2 regions of the Paenibacillus humicola genome follow, and region 1 is predicted to be linked to the other one. Evidence: predicted binding sites of a transcription regulator. Region 1 holds the regulator's gene; the other holds the start of a gene.

Evidence for each region. Region 1 encodes CtsR, which represses protease genes until heat stress. Its sites were predicted from a motif close to ATGGTCAATAAAGGTCAAACA; they were not measured.
Region 2: a site for CtsR is predicted at 7,227-7,247, ahead of clpP (ATP-dependent Clp endopeptidase proteolytic subunit ClpP). Genes of this name have one in related genera too.

Annotation. Positions count from the first base shown of each region.
Region 1 is NZ_JAQGPL010000001.1:5,355,826-5,365,382, forward strand. Features, by position in the region: gene clpC (ATP-dependent protease ATP-binding subunit ClpC) at 1-279, opposite strand, end outside; gene PD282_RS24605 (protein-arginine kinase McsB) at 282-1,361, opposite strand; gene PD282_RS24610 (protein-arginine kinase activator protein McsA) at 1,383-1,904, opposite strand; gene PD282_RS24615 (CtsR family transcriptional regulator) at 1,950-2,411, opposite strand; rRNA gene rrf (5S ribosomal RNA) at 2,903-3,019, opposite strand; rRNA gene PD282_RS24625 (23S ribosomal RNA) at 3,161-6,089, opposite strand; tRNA gene PD282_RS24630 (tRNA-Ala) at 6,227-6,302, opposite strand; rRNA gene PD282_RS24635 (16S ribosomal RNA) at 6,388-7,939, opposite strand; gene ligA (NAD-dependent DNA ligase LigA) at 8,283-9,557, opposite strand, start outside.
Region 2 is NZ_JAQGPL010000001.1:214,309-223,865, reverse strand. Features, by position in the region: gene eno (phosphopyruvate hydratase) at 1-933, opposite strand, end outside; gene gpmI (2,3-bisphosphoglycerate-independent phosphoglycerate mutase) at 1,014-2,549, opposite strand; gene tpiA (triose-phosphate isomerase) at 2,551-3,303, opposite strand; gene PD282_RS01065 (phosphoglycerate kinase) at 3,322-4,503, opposite strand; gene gap (type I glyceraldehyde-3-phosphate dehydrogenase) at 4,739-5,743, opposite strand; gene PD282_RS01055 (sugar-binding transcriptional regulator) at 5,841-6,878, opposite strand; tRNA gene PD282_RS01050 (tRNA-Arg) at 7,107-7,181, shown strand; gene clpP (ATP-dependent Clp endopeptidase proteolytic subunit ClpP) at 7,392-7,973, shown strand; gene sda (sporulation histidine kinase inhibitor Sda) at 8,226-8,534, shown strand; gene PD282_RS01035 (SIMPL domain-containing protein) at 8,666-9,436, opposite strand.

The sequences.
Region 1 (9,557 bases):
ATCCATCGACAGCTCAATTACTTTTTTCGCCCGCGGCGTATATGCGATATTCGTCGGCTGTTCTTGTCCGCGGCCGATGAGCGCCTCGACTTCATCCTGGATTTTCTCCAGGCTGAGACCGAGACCGATAAGCGCCTTGGCTGCAATACCTTCCCCTTCGCGGTTCAAGCCGAGCAAAATGTGCTCCGTCCCGATATTGTTGTGACCGAGACGAACCGCTTCTTCCTGCGCCAATGCGAGCACTTTCTGCGCCCGCTCGGTAAATCGTCCAAACATCATCTTCAAGCACCCCCATGATCAGGTTTTCGATGAAGCTGCCTGCGGATCAGTTCCGCGCGCCGGACATCCCGCTGTTCGGGACTCATTTTCTCTTCAAATAGCTGCTGAAGAAAACCCGGCTGAGTCATCACCATCATTTCATTCATCACTTGCGGCGAGGCATCCTCGATCAAGCCGAGATCAATGCCGAGCCGCACGTCGGACAGACGCTGGGCGGATTCTTTCGAATCCACAATAAAGGCATTGGATAAAATCCCGTAGGACCGGAAGATCCGGTCCTCGAGGCGAAGCCGCGACTCTTCCAGCATACGCTGTCTTGCCGCTCGCTCGTGCTCAATAATTTGCTTCGCCACGCTGAACAGGTTCTCAATAATTTCGCCTTCCGACTGCCCCAGTGTTATTTGATTCGATACTTGGAACAGATTTCCCTGCACCTCGCTGCCTTCCCCGTAAATCCCTCTGACCGCAAGGCCGACCTGCGTAATGGCCGACAAAATGCGGTTGATTTGCTGCGTCAGCACCAAACCGGGCAGATGCATCATGACCGAAGCCCGGATGCCGGTACCGACGTTTGTCGGACAGGAAGTCAAATAACCGCGGTGCTCATCGAACGCGTAATCGGTCACTTCCTCAAAAATATCGTCAATGCGGCTTGCCAGCTCCCATGCTTCATTGATTTGAAAGCCCGGGTACAAGCACTGGATCCGCAGATGATCCTCTTCATTCACCATAATGCTTACCGATTCGTTGCTGCTCAGAATAAGCGCACCGCACCGGGATTCGTTCGCCAGATTCGGACTGATCAAATGCTTCTCGACCAGCACGCGCCGTTCCAGCTCGTTCAGTTCGGACAACGGAATCGTATCGAAATGTCCAAGGCCGCTCAGCCTTCCCGATTCTGCGACCGCCGTCAGGCGCTCCATCACTTCGCGGGCCTGCTGGTTCGTAGCGAGCATCGGAAACGGGAAACCGCTCAGGTTTCGGGCGATCCGGATCCGGCTGCTGATGACGATATCGGAATCGGGACCGGTGCCTTTCATCCAATCGCTCAGCGCATGCCTTGCAAACGAACGTTTCGACAAACCAACAACACCTCTTTCCCGTCAGCCTTCCGCCGCTTTTCGTTCCAGCTCGCGAATCTGGTCACGGAGTTTCGCCGCGCTTTCGAACTCTTCGCGTACGATTTGTTCGTTCAAATCGCGCCGGAGCTGTTCGATTTGGCGTTTCAATTTAATTTTGCCTCCGGATCGCTTCGGCACCTTTCCGGTATGCACCGTATTACCGTGTACGCGTTTTAGGATAGGATCGAGCTTGTCGCCGAATTTGGCATAACATTGACTGCAGCCGAACCGCCCCATTTTGGAAAATTGGGCGTACGTGAGACCGCATGCGTCGCAGCGCAGCGTCTGCTGCTTTGCGCTGCCTGCCCCCGCGGTTCCGCCCGGTTCAAAATCGAGCAGACCCGACAGCAGGCTGTGTATGGAAAAACCGTTTGCCGTGCCCGGCAAACCTTCGCCCTTCTCCCGCGCACACGATTCGCAAATATGGAACTCCGTTTTTTCGCCGTTCACAATCTTCGTAAAATGAAGCGTGGCTGGCCTTTTTTCGCATTCCTGACAAATCATTGGAGCGTAAATCCCTCCTTTGCAAAGCCCTTGGTTTCATAGGCTTTACTTCACGAGCAGCGTCAGCAGCATCGCTCTAAGCAGCCTGGCGCGAATCTGATCCCGCAGCGGCAGCTTTACCGCAATGGCGTCGCGGCATACCGCAGCCCTCAGCAGATTGGCTTCCCTGCGTGAAATGAGCTTCGCTTCCTCGAGCTGATAAATCAATCCTTCCGCCGTACTCTGGTCCACTTCGTCTCCGACCGTCTGCGCGATGTGACCTTGGATGGCCGTCAAAGCGGGAAGATCGATGCGCTGGATACGGATATACCCTCCGCCGCCTCGTTTACTCTCCACCATGTAGCCTTTCTCCAACGTAAACCTCGTGCTGATCACGTAGTTGATTTGGGACGGTACACAGGAAAATCGATCCGCCAACTCGTTGCGCTGAAGCTCCACGGCGCCGTCAGTGCTCTCCTGCAGCATATGCTTCAAATACTGCTCGATGAGATCGGAAATGTTGCGCAATTTGCCAACCTCCCTAACTTGCCAAAACAAACCTTCGACCGTTTGCCGATCAAGCCAAGAGTGTCAAAGTTTACGTGCGATTGACTTTGACTTTCTTTGACTTTAATTTTATTATACGCATTTTTATTAAAAGGTCAAGGGATCGGATGAGCAGGGTCTTATCACTATATTGGTCGGCATGAGCGGATTTATACATTACCACTCATTAACACCAGTGCCGGAGATTATAAACGGGAAGCCTGCTGGATTCGGAATTTCTTCTTCGGAGAGATTCCTTAAACGTCACAAATGGGATCCGGTTGTGAAAGTGTTCAGACCACAACAGGGGAATGTTGGGGAATTAATAGGATGCAGCTGATGCAGCTGACGCCGCTGAAGCGGCGGTGAATCGATACGGAACCTAAGGCGAAAGGTTAACTGTCCCAAAAGTTAATTGACCTGTATTAAACAACAAAAAAACCGACTCGCATTTAGCGAATCGGTTTCGTGCTGCTTGGCGACGTCCTACTCTCCCAGGACCCTGCGGTCCAAGTACCATCGGCGCTGGAGGGCTTAACGGTCGTGTTCGGGATGGGTACGCGTGGTTCCCCTCCGCCATCGCCACCAAACGGGGTGTTGAACTCGGTTCGAGCTTGCGCCCAATCCGTCCAACTGTTTCAGGGCGTTACACCCTGAAAACTGGATACGAACATCCGATCAATTCTTTAGCTGGTCTTCCGAAGCGGCGTTCACGTGTCCGTGAACACCGATAGGATAAGCCCTCGACCGATTAGTATTCGTCAGCTGCACACGTTGCCGCGCTTCCACCTCGAACCTATCAACCTGGTCGTCTTCCAGGGGTCTTACATACTGGGAAATCTCATCTTGAGGGGGGCTTCACGCTTAGATGCTTTCAGCGCTTATCCCGTCCGTACTTGGCTACCCAGCGGTGCTCCTGGCGGAACAACTGGTACACCAGCGGTACGTCCATCCCGGTCCTCTCGTACTAAGGACAGCTCCTCTCAAATTTCCTGCGCCCGCGACAGATAGGGACCGAACTGTCTCACGACGTTCTGAACCCAGCTCGCGTACCGCTTTAATGGGCGAACAGCCCAACCCTTGGGACCTACTTCAGCCCCAGGATGCGATGAGCCGACATCGAGGTGCCAAACCTCCCCGTCGATGTGGACTCTTGGGGGAGATAAGCCTGTTATCCCCAGGGTAGCTTTTATCCGTTGAGCGATGGCCCTTCCATGCGGTACCACCGGATCACTAAGCCCGACTTTCGTCCCTGCTCGACTTGTCGGTCTCGCAGTCAAGCTCCCTTCTGCCTTTACACGCTTCGAATGATTTCCAACCATTCTGAGGGAACCTTTGGGCGCCTCCGTTACGCTTTAGGAGGCGACCGCCCCAGTCAAACTGCCCGCCTGACACGGTCCCTCTACCCGTTTCAGGGTAGCAGGTTAGAACTCCGATACGATCAGGGTGGTATCCCAACGGCGCCTCCACCGAAGCTGGCGCTCCGGCTTCTTAGGCTCCCACCTATCCTGTACAGATCGTACCAAAGTCCAATATCAAGCTGCAGTAAAGCTCCATGGGGTCTTTCCGTCTTGTCGCGGGTAACCTGCATCTTCACAGGTATTAAAATTTCACCGGATCTCTCGTTGAGACAGCGCCCAAGTCGTTACGCCATTCGTGCGGGTCAGAATTTACCTGACAAGGAATTTCGCTACCTTAGGACCGTTATAGTTACGGCCGCCGTTTACTGGGGCTTCGGTTCACAGCTTCGCCTTGCGGCTTACCGCTCCCCTTAACCTTCCAGCACCGGGCAGGCGTCAGCCCGTATACTTCGCCTTACGGCTTCGCACAGACCTGTGTTTTTGCTAAACAGTCGCTTGGGCCTTTTCACTGCGGCCCCCTCGGGCTATTCACCCTACCGAGGCACCCCTTCTCCCGAAGTTACGGGGTCATGTTGCCGAGTTCCTTAACGAGAGTTCTTCCGCGCGCCTTAGCATACTCTGCTCGCCTACCTGTGTCGGTTTGCGGTACGGGCACCTTCACCTGGCTAGAGGCTTTTCTCGGCAGCCGGAGCCCATGACCTTCGGTACTGTAATTTTCCCTCCCCATCACAGCCCAGCCTTATCGGTTGACGGATTTGCCGATCAACCAGCCTCACTGCTTGGACGGGGCATTCCATCGCCCCGCGTCACTGCCCTTCTGCGTCACCCCAATCGCTCATAACGGTTTACGGTGGTACAGGAATCTCAACCTGTTGTCCTTCGACTACGCCTTTCGGCCTCGCCTTAGGTCCCGACTTACCCTGAGCGGACGAGCCTTCCTCAGGAACCCTTAGGCTTTCGGCGGACAAGATTCTCACTTGTCTTTTCGTTACTCATACCGGCATTCTCACTTGAATACAGTCCAGCACTCCTTACGGTATACCTTCAACCCGTATTCAACGCTCCCCTACCACTGCCTAAAAGGCAATTCATAGCTTCGGTGGTGTGTTTAGCCCCGTTACATTTTCGGCGCAGAGTCACTCGACCAGTGAGCTATTACGCACTCTTTCAATGGTGGCTGCTTCTAAGCCAACATCCTGGTTGTCTGGGCAACTCCACATCCTTTCCCACTTAACACACACTTGGGGACCTTAGCTGATGATCTGGGCTGTTTCCCTCTTGACGATGGATCTTAGCACTCACCGTCTGACTCCCGGCGATAAGTCCATGGCATTCGGAGTTTGACGGGACTTGGTAACCCTTGGCGGGCCCCGCACCCCATCCGTGCTCTACCTCCATGACTCTTACGCCGAGGCTAGCCCTAAAGCTATTTCGGGGAGAACCAGCTATCTCCGGGTTCGATTGGAATTTCTCCCCTACCCCCACCTCATCCCCGAACTTTTCAACGTTCGTGGGTTCGGGCCTCCAGTGCGTGTTACCGCACCTTCACCCTGGACAGGGGTAGATCACCCGGTTTCGGGTCTACGTCCACGTACTCAAGTCGCCCTATTCAGACTCGCTTTCGCTGCGGCTTCGGCTCTTCACCTTAACCTTGCACGGGAACGTAACTCGCCGGTTCATTCTACAAAAGGCACGCCATCACCCCTAAATTGGGCTCTGACTTCTTGTAAGCGCACGGTTTCAGGTTCTGTTTCACTCCGCTTCCGCGGTGCTTTTCACCTTTCCCTCACGGTACTGCTTCGCTATCGGTCACTAGGGAGTATTTAGCCTTGGCAGATGGTCCTGCCGGATTCCGACGGGGTTTCTCGTGTCCCGCCGTACTCAGGATCCGTCTCGGAGAGCGCTGATTTTGGGTTACAGGGCTTTTACCTTCTTTGGCCGGCCTTTCCAGACCGCTTCGCCTAACCAACGCTTTTGTAACTCCATGTGAGACGTCCTACAACCCCAAGGGGCAAGCCCCTTGGTTTGGGCTAATCCGCGTTCGCTCGCCGCTACTGACGGAATCACTATTGTTTTCTCTTCCTCAGGGTACTGAGATGTTTCAGTTCCCCTGGTATGCCTCCACGCTGCCTATGGATTCAGCAACGGGTGACTGGGCATTGCCCCAGCCGGGTTTCCCCATTCGGACATCCCCGGATCGACGCCTGCTTACGGCTCCCCGAGGCATTTCGTTGTTCGCCACGTCCTTCGTCGGCTCCTAGTGCCTAGGCATCCTCCGTGCGCTCTTAGTAGCTTAACCTAGTCGTTTTCCAAAGAAAACGGGCTTCGTAAGCAATAAACTCAGCTAAAGGATGTTTCATTTGTTCGTATCCAGTTTTCAAGGTGCAATTCGCACATGATATTGTATCATCTGCGGCTTGTTGATGGCAATGCTTTTGGTGGAGCCAAGGAGGATCGAACTCCTGACCTCCTGCTTGCAAGGCAGGCGCTCTCCCAGCTGAGCTATGGCCCCAAGCAAATTCCATCAAAGCTGAACACATGGATTCGCGTTATTCGACATTTTGTCCGGTCCTGGTCGGGACCGGTATATTCCTTAGAAAGGAGGTGATCCAGCCGCACCTTCCGATACGGCTACCTTGTTACGACTTCACCCCAATCATCTACCCCACCTTCGGCGGCTGGCTCCTTGCGGTTACCCCACCGACTTCGGGTGTTGTAAACTCTCGTGGTGTGACGGGCGGTGTGTACAAGACCCGGGAACGTATTCACCGCGGCATGCTGATCCGCGATTACTAGCAATTCCGACTTCATACAGGCGAGTTGCAGCCTGCAATCCGAACTGAGACCGGCTTTTCTAGGATTCGCTCCGGATCGCTCCTTCGCTTCCCGTTGTACCGGCCATTGTAGTACGTGTGTAGCCCAGGTCATAAGGGGCATGATGATTTGACGTCATCCCCGCCTTCCTCCGGTTTGTCACCGGCAGTCATTTTAGAGGGCCCACCATTACGTGCTGGCAACTAAAATCAAGGGTTGCGCTCGTTGCGGGACTTAACCCAACATCTCACGACACGAGCTGACGACAACCATGCACCACCTGTCTCCTCTGTCCCGAAGGAAAGGCCTATCTCTAGACCGGTCAGAGGGATGTCAAGACCTGGTAAGGTTCTTCGCGTTGCTTCGAATTAAACCACATACTCCACTGCTTGTGCGGGTCCCCGTCAATTCCTTTGAGTTTCACTCTTGCGAGCGTACTCCCCAGGCGGAATGCTTAATGTGTTAACTTCGGCACCAAGGGTATCGAAACCCCTAACACCTAGCATTCATCGTTTACGGCGTGGACTACCAGGGTATCTAATCCTGTTTGCTCCCCACGCTTTCGCGCCTCAGCGTCAGTTACAGCCCAGAAAGTCGCCTTCGCCACTGGTGTTCCTCCACATCTCTACGCATTTCACCGCTACACGTGGAATTCCACTTTCCTCTTCTGCACTCAAGCCTCGCAGTTCCCAGTGCGTATCGGAGTTGAGCTCCGAGCTTAAACACTGGGCTTACGAAGCCGCCTGCGCGCGCTTTACGCCCAATAATTCCGGACAACGCTTGCCCCCTACGTATTACCGCGGCTGCTGGCACGTAGTTAGCCGGGGCTTTCTTCTCAGGTACCGTCATGATCAAAGCAGTTACTCTTCGACCCGTTCTTCCCTGGCAACAGAGCTTTACGATCCGAAAACCTTCTTCACTCACGCGGCGTTGCTCCGTCAGACTTGCGTCCATTGCGGAAGATTCCCTACTGCTGCCTCCCGTAGGAGTCTGGGCCGTGTCTCAGTCCCAGTGTGGCCGATCACCCTCTCAGGTCGGCTACGCATCGTCGCCTTGGTAGGCCCTTACCCCACCAACTAGCTAATGCGCCGCAGGCCCATCTGCAAGTGACAGCTTGCGCCGCCTTTCCCGGCTCCCCCATGCAGGAAAGCCGCGTATCCGGTATTAGCATCCGTTTCCGGATGTTATCCCGGTCTTGCAGGCAGGTTGCCTACGTGTTACTCACCCGTCCGCCGCTAGGCGGGAGGAAGCAAGCTCCCTCCTGCCCCGCTCGACTTGCATGTATTAGGCACGCCGCCAGCGTTCGTCCTGAGCCAGGATCAAACTCTCCATAAAAATGAGTTTTTCGCTTTCGACCGAAGGTCGATAGAGAAAAGCTCGATATGAAAAAGCTTGTTAGCTCATTCCATTCAAACGTTGTCGAATTAACGCGATCCATATGTTCAGTTTTCAAAGAACTTGCTGTCACCTTTTGTCGTGACAGATACCTATAATACCAGCTCTCGTTGGCTATGTCAACAGCGTTTCGAATCTTTTTTCGAAGCTGACTGTTGGTGTTTCTCAGCCCTTTCGAGCGGCAAAAAATAATATAACATTTTTCCGCAAAAGAAATCAACTTGTAAAAAATGACAAAAGCCGCCGCGTTATCCCTTCCTTCGCAGCGGCTTTTCGCTGTATATTATTCGCCCAGCATTTTTTTGAACGCGTCCTCGTCTTCGATTACCGTTATGCCAAGATCGCGCGCTTTCGTCAGCTTGCTGCCTGCATTCTCGCCCGCGATGACGAAATCCGTCTTTTTCGATACGCTGCCGCTTACCTTCGCTCCAAGCGCTTCGAGCTTTTTCGCCGCTTCGTCGCGGCTCATCGTCGCAAGCGTGCCGGTCAGCACCACCGTTTTGCCGCTGAACGCGCTGTCCGTTCGCACGGGGGGCGGCGCATCGGACTTCGCTTTCACGCCGCTGGCGATCATTCGATCGATGCTGGAGGCCGCAACCGGATCGCGGAAATACGTATAGATGCTCTCCGCCACAATGCCCCCGACATCCGGCAGGTTCACCAATTCTTCTATTGCAGCGGAACGGACCGCCTCCAAGCTGCCAAAATGGTCGGCGAGCATTTTGGTCGTCGCTTTGCCGGTATTCGGAATGCCGAGCGCGAACAGAAAGGCGGCAAGCTCGCGGTCCTTGGACTTCTCGATCGCTTCGAGCAGATTGCGCGCCTTCTTGTCGCCAAAGCGCTCCAATCCGATCAAATTGTCATAGGTCAGATCATACAGATCGGCCGGGTCGTGCACGCCGCATTCATCGAACAGCTGCTCCGCCGTCATGACGCTGAACGTTTCAATATCCATGGCGTCCCGGGAAGAAAAATGAGTGATGCGCCCGATCGTCTGCGGCTTGCAGCCGAGCTTGTTGGGACAAAACAAATGGGCTCCGCGCAGCTCCAGAGCCGTGCCGCACGACGGGCATGCGTCGGGGTATACGATCTCCGCCCCGGGCTCGTCGTCCGCTTTTCCGAGTATTTCGGGGATCACGTCGTTGGAGCGGCGAATAAAGACGCGGGTGCCGAGCGCATGCTTCAAATTTTTGCGTTCGATGTCGCCGATATTGTTCAATGTGCAGTTTTGCACGGAAACGCCCGCCAGCTCGACCGCTTCGACACGCGCAACAGGCGTGATTTTCCCGGTTCGGCCGACTTCCCAGGATACCGATTCGAGAATCGTTGTCGTCTCTTCGGCCTCGAATTTGTACGCGACCGCCCAGCGCGGGAATTTGTCGGTATAGCCGAGCACTTCGCGCGTGCGCATATCGGTCAGCTTCACAACGGCTCCGTCAATGAGATAATCCAGCTCGCCGCGCATCGCTTCGATCCGTTCCAGCTCGGCGGTCACTTCTTCAATCGTATTCCAGTACGTTGAATACGGATTGACCTTGAACCGGTTGTCCTGCAGAAA
Region 2 (9,557 bases), 5.1 Mb from region 1:
GCCGACAAGCTGAACCTTGCCGCCGAGCTTGCTCGTCAGCAGCTGCCAGCCTTCCCAGTCGTCTTCGGAGCAGCCGTCCTCGATCGTAATGATCGGGTATTTCTCCACCCAAGAAGCGAGCAGATCGACAAACTCGGCGGACGTGTACGATTTGCCTTCGCCTTCGAGGTGATACTTGCCGTCCTTGAAAAATTCGGTGGAAGCAACGTCCATGCCAAGGTAAACGTCGACGCCCGGCTTGTAGCCCGCGCGCTCGATGGCCGAGATGATCGTCGTAATCGCCTCTTCGTTGGAGCCGAGGTTCGGCGCAAAGCCGCCTTCGTCTCCGACGGCGGTGTTCAGACCTTTGTCCTTCAGCACCGACTTCAGGTTATGGAAAATTTCCGCGCCGATGCGCAGCGCTTCCTTGAAGCTCTCCGCGCCAACCGGCAGCACCATAAACTCCTGCACGTCGACGTTGTTGTCGGCGTGCGCGCCGCCGTTGACGATGTTCATCATCGGAACCGGCAGCACCTTCGCGTTGAAGCCGCCGAGGTATGTGTACAGCGGCACGTTCAGCGCGTCGGCAGCCGCGCGGGCCACGGCCATCGATACGGCCAGAATGGCGTTGGCGCCGAGCTTGCCTTTGTTCGGCGTGCCGTCGAGCGCGATCATTTTGCGGTCGATCAGCACCTGGTCGAGCGCGTCGAGGCCGATAATTTCCGGCGCGATGATGGAATTAACGTTATCGACGGCTTTCAGCACGCCTTTGCCGAGATAACGGCCTTTGTCGCCGTCGCGCAGCTCAACGGCCTCGTAAGCCCCGGTCGATGCGCCGGAAGGCACGATCGCCCGGCCCTTGCCGCCGGATTCGAGGGTCACATCAACTTCAACAGTCGGGTTGCCGCGGGAGTCAAGCACTTCGCGCGCGTAAACGTCGGTAATCATGGACATGGGACGAAACACTCCTTCGAACTTGAAATGAAAAAACCGCTACTACACACTGTACAATCTTTGTCCGGTAAAAATCAACCTCAGCCTTCGGCCAGCGACCGGCCCGTCATCTCGGCCGGCTGTGGCAGCTCCAGCATCGAGAGCATCGTCGGCGCGAGGTCGGCCAGAATGCCGCCTTCGCGGAGCGAAACGCCCGCCTTCGTCAGAATGAACGGCACCGGGTTGGTCGTATGCGCCGTAAACGGGCGGCCGTTCTCGTCGATGACCATATCGGCGTTGCCGTGGTCGGCGGTGATCAAGCAGACGCCGCCTTTGGCAAGCACCGCTTCGACGACTTTGCCGAGGCACTCGTCGGTCGCCTCGACCGCCTTGATCGTCGGCTCCAGCTTGCCGGAGTGCCCGACCATGTCGGGATTGGCGAAATTCAGAATAATCGCGTCGTGCTTATCCGCTTCGATTTCCTTCACCGCCGCTTCGGCTACCTCATAGGCGCTCATCTCCGGCTTCAGGTCGTAGGTCGCGACCTTCGGCGAATTGATCAGAATGCGCGTCTCGCCCGGAAGCTCGACGTCGCGGCCGCCGCTGAAGAAGAACGTGACGTGCGGATACTTCTCGGTTTCGGCGATCCGCAGCTGCTTCTTGCCTTGCTGGACGAGCACCTCGCCGAGCGTGTTGTCGAGGTTTTTGGGCTTGTACGCCACATAACCGTCGACACTTTCGCTGAACAGCGTCAGGCAGACGAAGTACAGGTTCTGCGGAAATTTCGGCCCGCGGTCGAAGCCGCGGAAGTCCGAGTTCGTGAACACCTGCGACAATTGAATCGCCCGGTCCGGCCGGAAGTTGAAGAATACGACGGAATCTCCGGATTCGACCGTTGCCGCCGGCGTTCCGTCTTCCTTCACGATGACCGTCGGCATGACGAATTCGTCGAATACCGATTTCTCGTACGATTCGGCGACCGCCTTGACGGGGTCGGTATACTGCGGTCCTTCCCCGTATACCATCGCGCGGTACGATTTCTCCGTCCGCTCCCAGCGCTTGTCGCGGTCCATCGCATAGTAGCGGCCCTGCACCGTAGCGACTTGACCGACGCCAACTTCGGCGATTTTCGCCTGCAGACGTTCGAGGTAGCCCTTCGCGCTGTCCGGCGCTACGTCGCGGCCGTCGAGGAATGCGTGGATGTAAACGTCTTTCAAGCCTTCTTTCTTGGCCAGGTCAAGCAGCGCGAACAGGTGCTCGATATGGCTGTGAACGCCGCCGTCGGACAGCAGGCCGTACAGGTGCAGCTTCCTGCCGTTCTCTTTGGCATGGCGCACCGCTCCGATCAGCGTCTCGTTGTCGAAAAACTCGCCGTCGCGGATCGATTTGCTGATCCGGGTCAGGTCCTGGTAGACGATCCGTCCGGCGCCGATGTTCAAGTGGCCGACCTCGGAGTTGCCCATTTGCCCCTCCGGCAATCCGACCGCTTCGCCGCATGCCGTCAGCGTCGTATGCGGGTATGTGTTCCAGTACCGGTCGTAATTCGGCTTTTTCGCCTGCGCCACCGCATTGCCCGTAACGTCGCCGCGAAGCCCGAATCCGTCCAAAATAATAAGCGCAACCGGTTTCGGAGCCATCTTACTTCGCCCCCTCGACGAGCTGAATGTACGAAGCGGCCTCCAGGCTCGCGCCGCCTACAAGCGCGCCGTCGATGTCCGGCTGGGCCATATATTCGCGGATGTTGCCCGGCTTTACGCTGCCGCCGTATTGAATGCGGACCGCCGCCGCCGTCGCCGCGCCGTACAGCCCCTCCACGATGCCGCGGATATAAGCGATCACGTCCTCGGCGTCCTCGGAGGTCGACGATTTGCCCGTTCCGATCGCCCAGATCGGCTCATACGCGATCACGACTTCCGCCGCCTGATCGGCGCTAAGGCCTTGGAACGCGGCTTCGGTCTGCACCTTGCAGACGTCCTTCGTTTGGCCCGCTTCGCGCTCCTCCAGCTTTTCGCCGACGCAGACAATCGGCGTCAGGCCGTGCTTGAACGCGGCATGCACTTTCTTGTTCACAGTCTCGTCGGTTTCCGCAAAATACGCGCGGCGCTCCGAGTGGCCGATAATGACGTATTTCACGCCGAGATCCTTCAGCATGACGCCGCTGATCTCGCCCGTATAGGCGCCGCTGTCCTCAAAATGGAGGTTTTGCGCGCCGATCGCGATGCTCGTGCCCTTCGCCGCTTCGACCAGCGCCGGCAGCGCCGTGAACGGCGCGCAGATGACGGACTCGACGCCGTCCACCTCCGCCTTTCCTTTCACATCCGCGAAAAACTGCGACGCTTCGGACACCGTTTTGAACATTTTCCAGTTACCCGCAATAATCGGTTTACGCATCTTTGGAAAGCTCCTTTCCTACTTGTCGTTCAGCGCAACGACGCCCGGAAGCGCCTTGCCTTCCATAAACTCGAGCGACGCGCCGCCGCCGGTGGAAATATGGTCCATTCGATCGGCAAGGTGGAATTTCTCGGCCGCCGCGGCGGAATCGCCGCCGCCGATGACGGTATAAGCCGCCGTTTCCGCGCATGCCCGCGCAACGGCTTGGGTCCCGTGAGAGAACGGCTCGATTTCAAACACGCCCATCGGCCCGTTCCAGACGACCAGCTTGGAGCTCCCAATGACGTCGGCATAAATCTCGCGCGTCTTCGGTCCGATGTCGATGCCTTCCCATTCGGCCGGGATGCCGTCGATATCGACGATCCTGGTGTTCGCGCTCGCGCTGAATTCGTCGGTTACGACGATATCGACCGGAAGCAGAAACCGCTTGCCGAGCTTCTTCGCCTTCTCGATAAATTCGAGCGCCAGATCGAGCTTCGAATCGTCGCAAAGCGACTTGCCGATTTCGTAGCCCTGCGCCTTGAAAAACGTATAGGACAAGCCGCCGCCGATGATGATGTTGTCGGCGATTTCGATCATTTTATTGATAACGTCGATTTTGTCCTTCACCTTGGAGCCGCCTACGATCGCGGTGAACGGGCGTTCCGGGTTGTTCAGCGCCCTGCCGAGCACGTCGAGCTCTTTCTCCATCAGAAGGCCGGATACGGCCGGCAGATGATGCGCAATGCCTTCCGTCGACGCGTGCGCGCGGTGAGCGGCGCCGAACGCGTCGTTCACGAACAGGTCGGCCAGCCCGGCGAACGCCTTCGCCAGCTCCGGATCGTTCTTCTCTTCGCCCGGATAGAAGCGGACGTTCTCAAGCAGCAGCACGTCGCCTTCTTTGAGCGCGGCAACCTGAGCCTGTACGGCATCGCCGACCGCCTCGTTTGCCTTCGCCACCGCCTTGCCGAGAAGCTCGGACAGACGGGCTGCGGCGGGCGTCAGGCGCATTTCTTCGACGACTTCGCCCTTCGGGCGGCCGAGGTGGCTGGCCAGGATTACCTTCGCGCCGTTTTCGATCAAATAGTTGATGGTCGGCAGCGTCTCTCGGATCCGTGTATCGTCCGTAATGGCGCCGTTTTCCAAAGGTACGTTAAAATCGACGCGCACGAATACGCGCTTGCCTTTCACATCGACGTCGCGGACACTTTTCTTGTTCATCCTGTCAACCTCCGTTTCGAATCCCCGCCTGCAGCAGACGCCTTGTTCGGGCGTGCGGTCAGGCCGCCGTCCGCCGCCGGGGACCGGTCAGTATGTTTGTGGCTTTCGCCGCGCGAGTACGCCGCAAACCGCCGCGAAGGAGCTGCTTGAGGCAGCTCCTTCGCGGATATTTGACGTTCATCGCCAGGCTTCGGGGAATGACCGCCCTGCCGCGCGGCAGAGCCATCCTTCCTTATTAAAGGCCTTTGGATGCGATATAAGCAGCCAGATCGACGACGCGGTTGGAGTAGCCCCACTCGTTGTCGTACCAGGACACGACTTTCACCATGTTGCCTTCGACGACCATCGTCGACAGCGCGTCGATCGTGGAGGAAGCCGGGTCGCCGTTATAGTCGCTCGAAACGAGCGGCTCATCGGAATAATTGAGGATGCCTTTCAGCGGCCCTTCGGAAGCGGCCTTAAGCGCTGCGTTCACCTCTTCGACCGTCACGTTCACTTTCAGCTCGGCGACGAGGTCCGTAACGGAAACGTTCGGCGTCGGTACGCGGAAAGACATGCCGTTCAGCTTGCCTTTCAGCTCGGGCAGAACGAGGGAAACCGCTTTGGCAGCGCCCGTCGTGGACGGAATGATGTTTTCCGCAGCCGCGCGCGCACGGCGCAGGTCTTTGTGCGGCAGGTCGAGCACCTGCTGGTCGTTTGTGTAGGAGTGAATGGTCGTCATCATGCCTTTGACGATGCCGAATGTGTCATTCAGTACTTTCGTGAACGGCGCCAGGCAGTTCGTCGTGCAGGAAGCGTTCGAAATGATCGTATGCTGCGCCGGATCGTATTTGTCTTCGTTAACGCCAAGCACGATCGTGATATCTTCGTTCGAGGCCGGTGCGGAGATGATGACTTTCTTCGCGCCGCCTTTCAGGTGAAGCTCGGCTTTGTCCTTCGCGGTGAAAATACCGGTCGATTCGACGACGATCTCAACGCCGAACTGCGCCCAAGGGAGATTCTCCGGGTTGCGCTCCGCGAATACTTTGATCTCGCGGCCGTTGACGACCAGCGCGCCTTCCTTCGCTTCAACCGTTGCGTTCAGCCTGCCGTGCGTCGTGTCGTATTTAAGCAGATGTGCCAGCGTTCCCGTATCCGTCAAATCGTTAACCGCCACGACTTCCACATTCGGATTGTTCAGCGCTGCGCGGAATACGTTGCGTCCGATACGTCCAAAACCATTGATGCCTACTTTTACCATGTTCTCGTCCTCCTAGACTTCAATTGAAAATCATATATCTCAAGACGAAAGCGCAGGCCGCGTCATTCCGCCGCCGCTCATCCGTCAAGATCACCATTTAGACGTCTTCCTTCCCAATCTGCTTCGCAATCACGAGCGCCGCAGCTTCGTCGGTAATCAGCACGTCGTCGTGCCCGAAGCGCATAATGGCGGCGATCGCTTCGCCCTTGCTGCGGCCGCCGGCGATCGCGATCACGACCTCCGTGCCCATAATATCCTCGAGCAGAAGTCCGGCCGTCGGCATCTTGTGTACAACCGCTCCGTTCTGGTCAAAATAATACCCGAACGATTCGGCCAGCGCCCCTTCCGCTTTCAGCGCGCGGATGACTGATTCGTCCGCCCGCCTTCTGCGGGCCATCACCAGCGCGTCGCCGATGCCGTGCACGACGATGCGCGCGCTGCGGATCACGTTCACGATCTCCTGGATGTTCGGCTCCTGCATCAGCGTCGCGTACGCCTCGTCGCCGAGATGGTCGGGCACGTGCAGCAGCCGGTACTGCGCCCCGGTCCGCTTGGCCATCGTCGAAGCGATCGTGTTCGCCTGGTAATCGAGGCTCTCGCCGAGCCCGCCGCGCGCCGGCACGAACCAATTGCCCTTCAGCGGCGTCTGCGTCGACAGCTGGGCGGCCACCTGCGCCAGCGTGGAGCCGCCGGTTACGGCGACGACGTCGTCCTTGCCCATCGCCCTGCGCAATGCCAAGCTGCCGGCTTTGCCAAGCTCCCGCTTCGTATGCGGCGACGTATCCGAATCGCCCGGGACGATCGTGACGCTCTTCAGGCCGAAATAGCTCCTGATGCGCTCCTCGAGATCGGACAAGCCGAACATCGTTTTGTAGAAGGGCTCCATATCCTCAAGGAGGCGCGCGCCCGATTCGGTAATCCGCATGCCGCCCGCATCAATTTGCAGCAGCCCCTGCGCCTTCAGAAAATCCGTCTCGGCGCGCAGCACGCGTTCGGTCATGTCGAGCGACGCCGCAAGCGTCCGTCTGCCGATCGTGTCGGAGAGCATCACCTGGCGGAGAATGAGGTACCGTTTCTTCATCACCACGAGCAAATCCGGCAAAAGCTGCTGCTGAATTTCGATAAGGGACTGCATCCCGTGACATCAACTCCATCAGTGGAAAGGACTCAAATTACTCGGGGACGTAAAATGTCCCGCGTGCGCTTTTTAAGTCCCACCACTATATTAGCGCAAACGATTGTCGGCCGCAAGCGTGGTTTTGCCCATGAAACCGTTTGCCGCCACAATTTACACAAAAATTTGTGGAGCCAAGCTCTTGCTTTTTCGTTACGGATGTCATATACTAATCTTCGCTACGCTTTTGCGCCCGTGGTCCAATGGATATGACGTAGGCCTCCGGAGCCTGAGATCGAGGTTCGATCCCTCGCGGGCGCGCCAATTATTAGCGACGATACCGGCATCTGCCGGTTTTTTTATCTCCGGTCTTTGACCATCTTTGACTTTTGGCGGACGATGATTTATGATATTGACATCGGTACCGCATATAACGCTTCTTTATACTTGGCCGATCATCCGAAGCGGCTCTTATTCGCCGGTGCTTGCGGCCAAGCCGCATTGCAAATCACATTTTGGGAGGGACTTACGGACATGAATTTCGTACCTATGGTTATTGAGCAAAACAATCGGGGCGAGCGCGCTTACGACATCTATTCCCGTTTGCTGAAGGACCGAATCGTATTCCTCGGCACGCCGGTGAACGACCTTGTGGCCAATTCCATTATTGCCCAAATGCTGTTCCTTGCCGCGGACGACCCGGAGAAGGATATCTCGCTCTACATTAACAGCCCGGGCGGATCGGTTTCCGCAGGTCTCGCCATTTTCGATACGATGAATTTCATCAAGCCCGACGTTTCGACGATCTGCGTCGGCATGGCCGCCTCCATGGGCGCTTTCCTGCTTGCCGCAGGCGCCAAAGGCAAACGGTACGCGCTTCCGAACAGCGAAGTGATGATTCACCAGCCGCTCGGCGGCGCACAAGGCCAGGCCAGCGACATCGAAATCCGCGCCCGGCATATTTTGAAAACACGCGATACGCTGAACCGCATCCTCTCGGAACGGACCGGTCAGCCGCTCGACAAAATCGAACGCGACACGGACCGCGACAACTTCATGTCGGCCGATCAAGCTGCGGCTTACGGCCTTGTCGACAAAGTCATCGAGAAGCTGTAATCGATTGATCACCCGGAAATAACAAAAGCGCCAACCGTCTGGAAATCAGATGCGTTCGCGCTTTTTTGCTTGTTCAAGCTCTCCTGACCGTTTTCCTCTACCACACTTCCTCCGTTCTGTCAATAAAAATTCAGAGCACTGAATCGCTAGGGACGAAGGCTTGAATTCATGTTAAGATATACTAAATGATTCCAATTGAACCGTCACTTAGTGCTTTTGAAGACGAAATCTAACTTAACGGAGTGCAAGCTCATGAAATTATCCAATCCATTCGCCGGCGTGCGCAATTTTATCCGATCGAACGAATCCGGGCGCGTTTATGCACACTTCCCGCCCGCTTACGAACGGCCGAGCCAGCCGCAGGCTGTACAGGAAACGCATAACCTGTTTCTTCCCCTGCAGGACAAATCGCTGCTTCTTCGTCCCCTCAGCGATACGCACCTGCTCGAAGTGTATCAGGAAGCCAAGGCCATGCGGTTGTCGGAAGAATTTATTTCGATGATTCGGCAGGCGATCGAGCAGCGCGGCCTGCATGAACCCGTTGAACAAATGAAAGAATAATTCGGGTACGTCCACCGATTGAACGTCGATAAAGCCGCGGCTGCAGCCCCGGCTTTTTGTCGTTTCCATGAGCAGCATGAAGCCGCCTTCGGATGAAGGCGGCTGTTGTTTTACCCGGTCGGAGCAGAGGCTTACTGCATCTCATAGACGACCGTAATGTCGGCGGTTACGTCGATCTGGCCGGCCTGCACGGACGTGGAGCCGCCGCTGTCGGCCGCCGCGAGCGATTTTGCCGCGGCATTAAAGACGACCGGCGGGCTGCTCTCGCCGTTCTGCGTAATCGAGACGACCCCTTTCACCTGGCGTCCCGCCGCTTTGGCCAGTGCATCCGCTTTCGCTTTTGCATGGTTCATCGCATCATCCAGCGCCTGGAGCTCGTACTGGTCCTGCTTCTCCGTATCGAAGCGGACGCCGTCCACGCGGTTCGCGCCTGCGGACGACAGCTCGTCAAGCAGCTGTCCGATCCCGGCCAGGTCGCGCATCGTAATTTGAATGCTGTGGGTCGCCGTGTAGCCGGTAATTTTATTCGTGCCGTCCTTGTCGTTGTACGTATAGACCGGCTGCACGACGAAGCCTGTCGTCTGAACGTCCTTCGGATCCATGTTGTGCTTGGTATAGAGCACATTCTCCAGGGCTCCGAACTGCTTCGCATTGGCGGCTTGCGCTTCCTTGGCCGACGCAGCGCGCGAGTCGACCGCTACCGAGACATAAGCTACATCGGGCGTTACCTTGACATCGCCGCTGCCGGAAACCGTAATCGTCGACGGCGCGCCGCTTCCCGCCGTGTCGCCCTGCGCGGCGAATACATCCGCCTTTCCTCCGCTTGCTCCGATCATCGCGCCCACTCCCACCGCCACGGCAAGCGCCGGCACCAGCACCAGCGCCCGCAGGCCTTTTGTCATTTTCACCACATGCGTCATCTCCTCTTGTGTCCGTTTGTCTTCTTAAACGGATGTCCGCTTTGATTTGTTGCAGAGCCGATAAGCGAAATGCCCCGAAAACAGAAAAAAGCCCCCGCCCGGG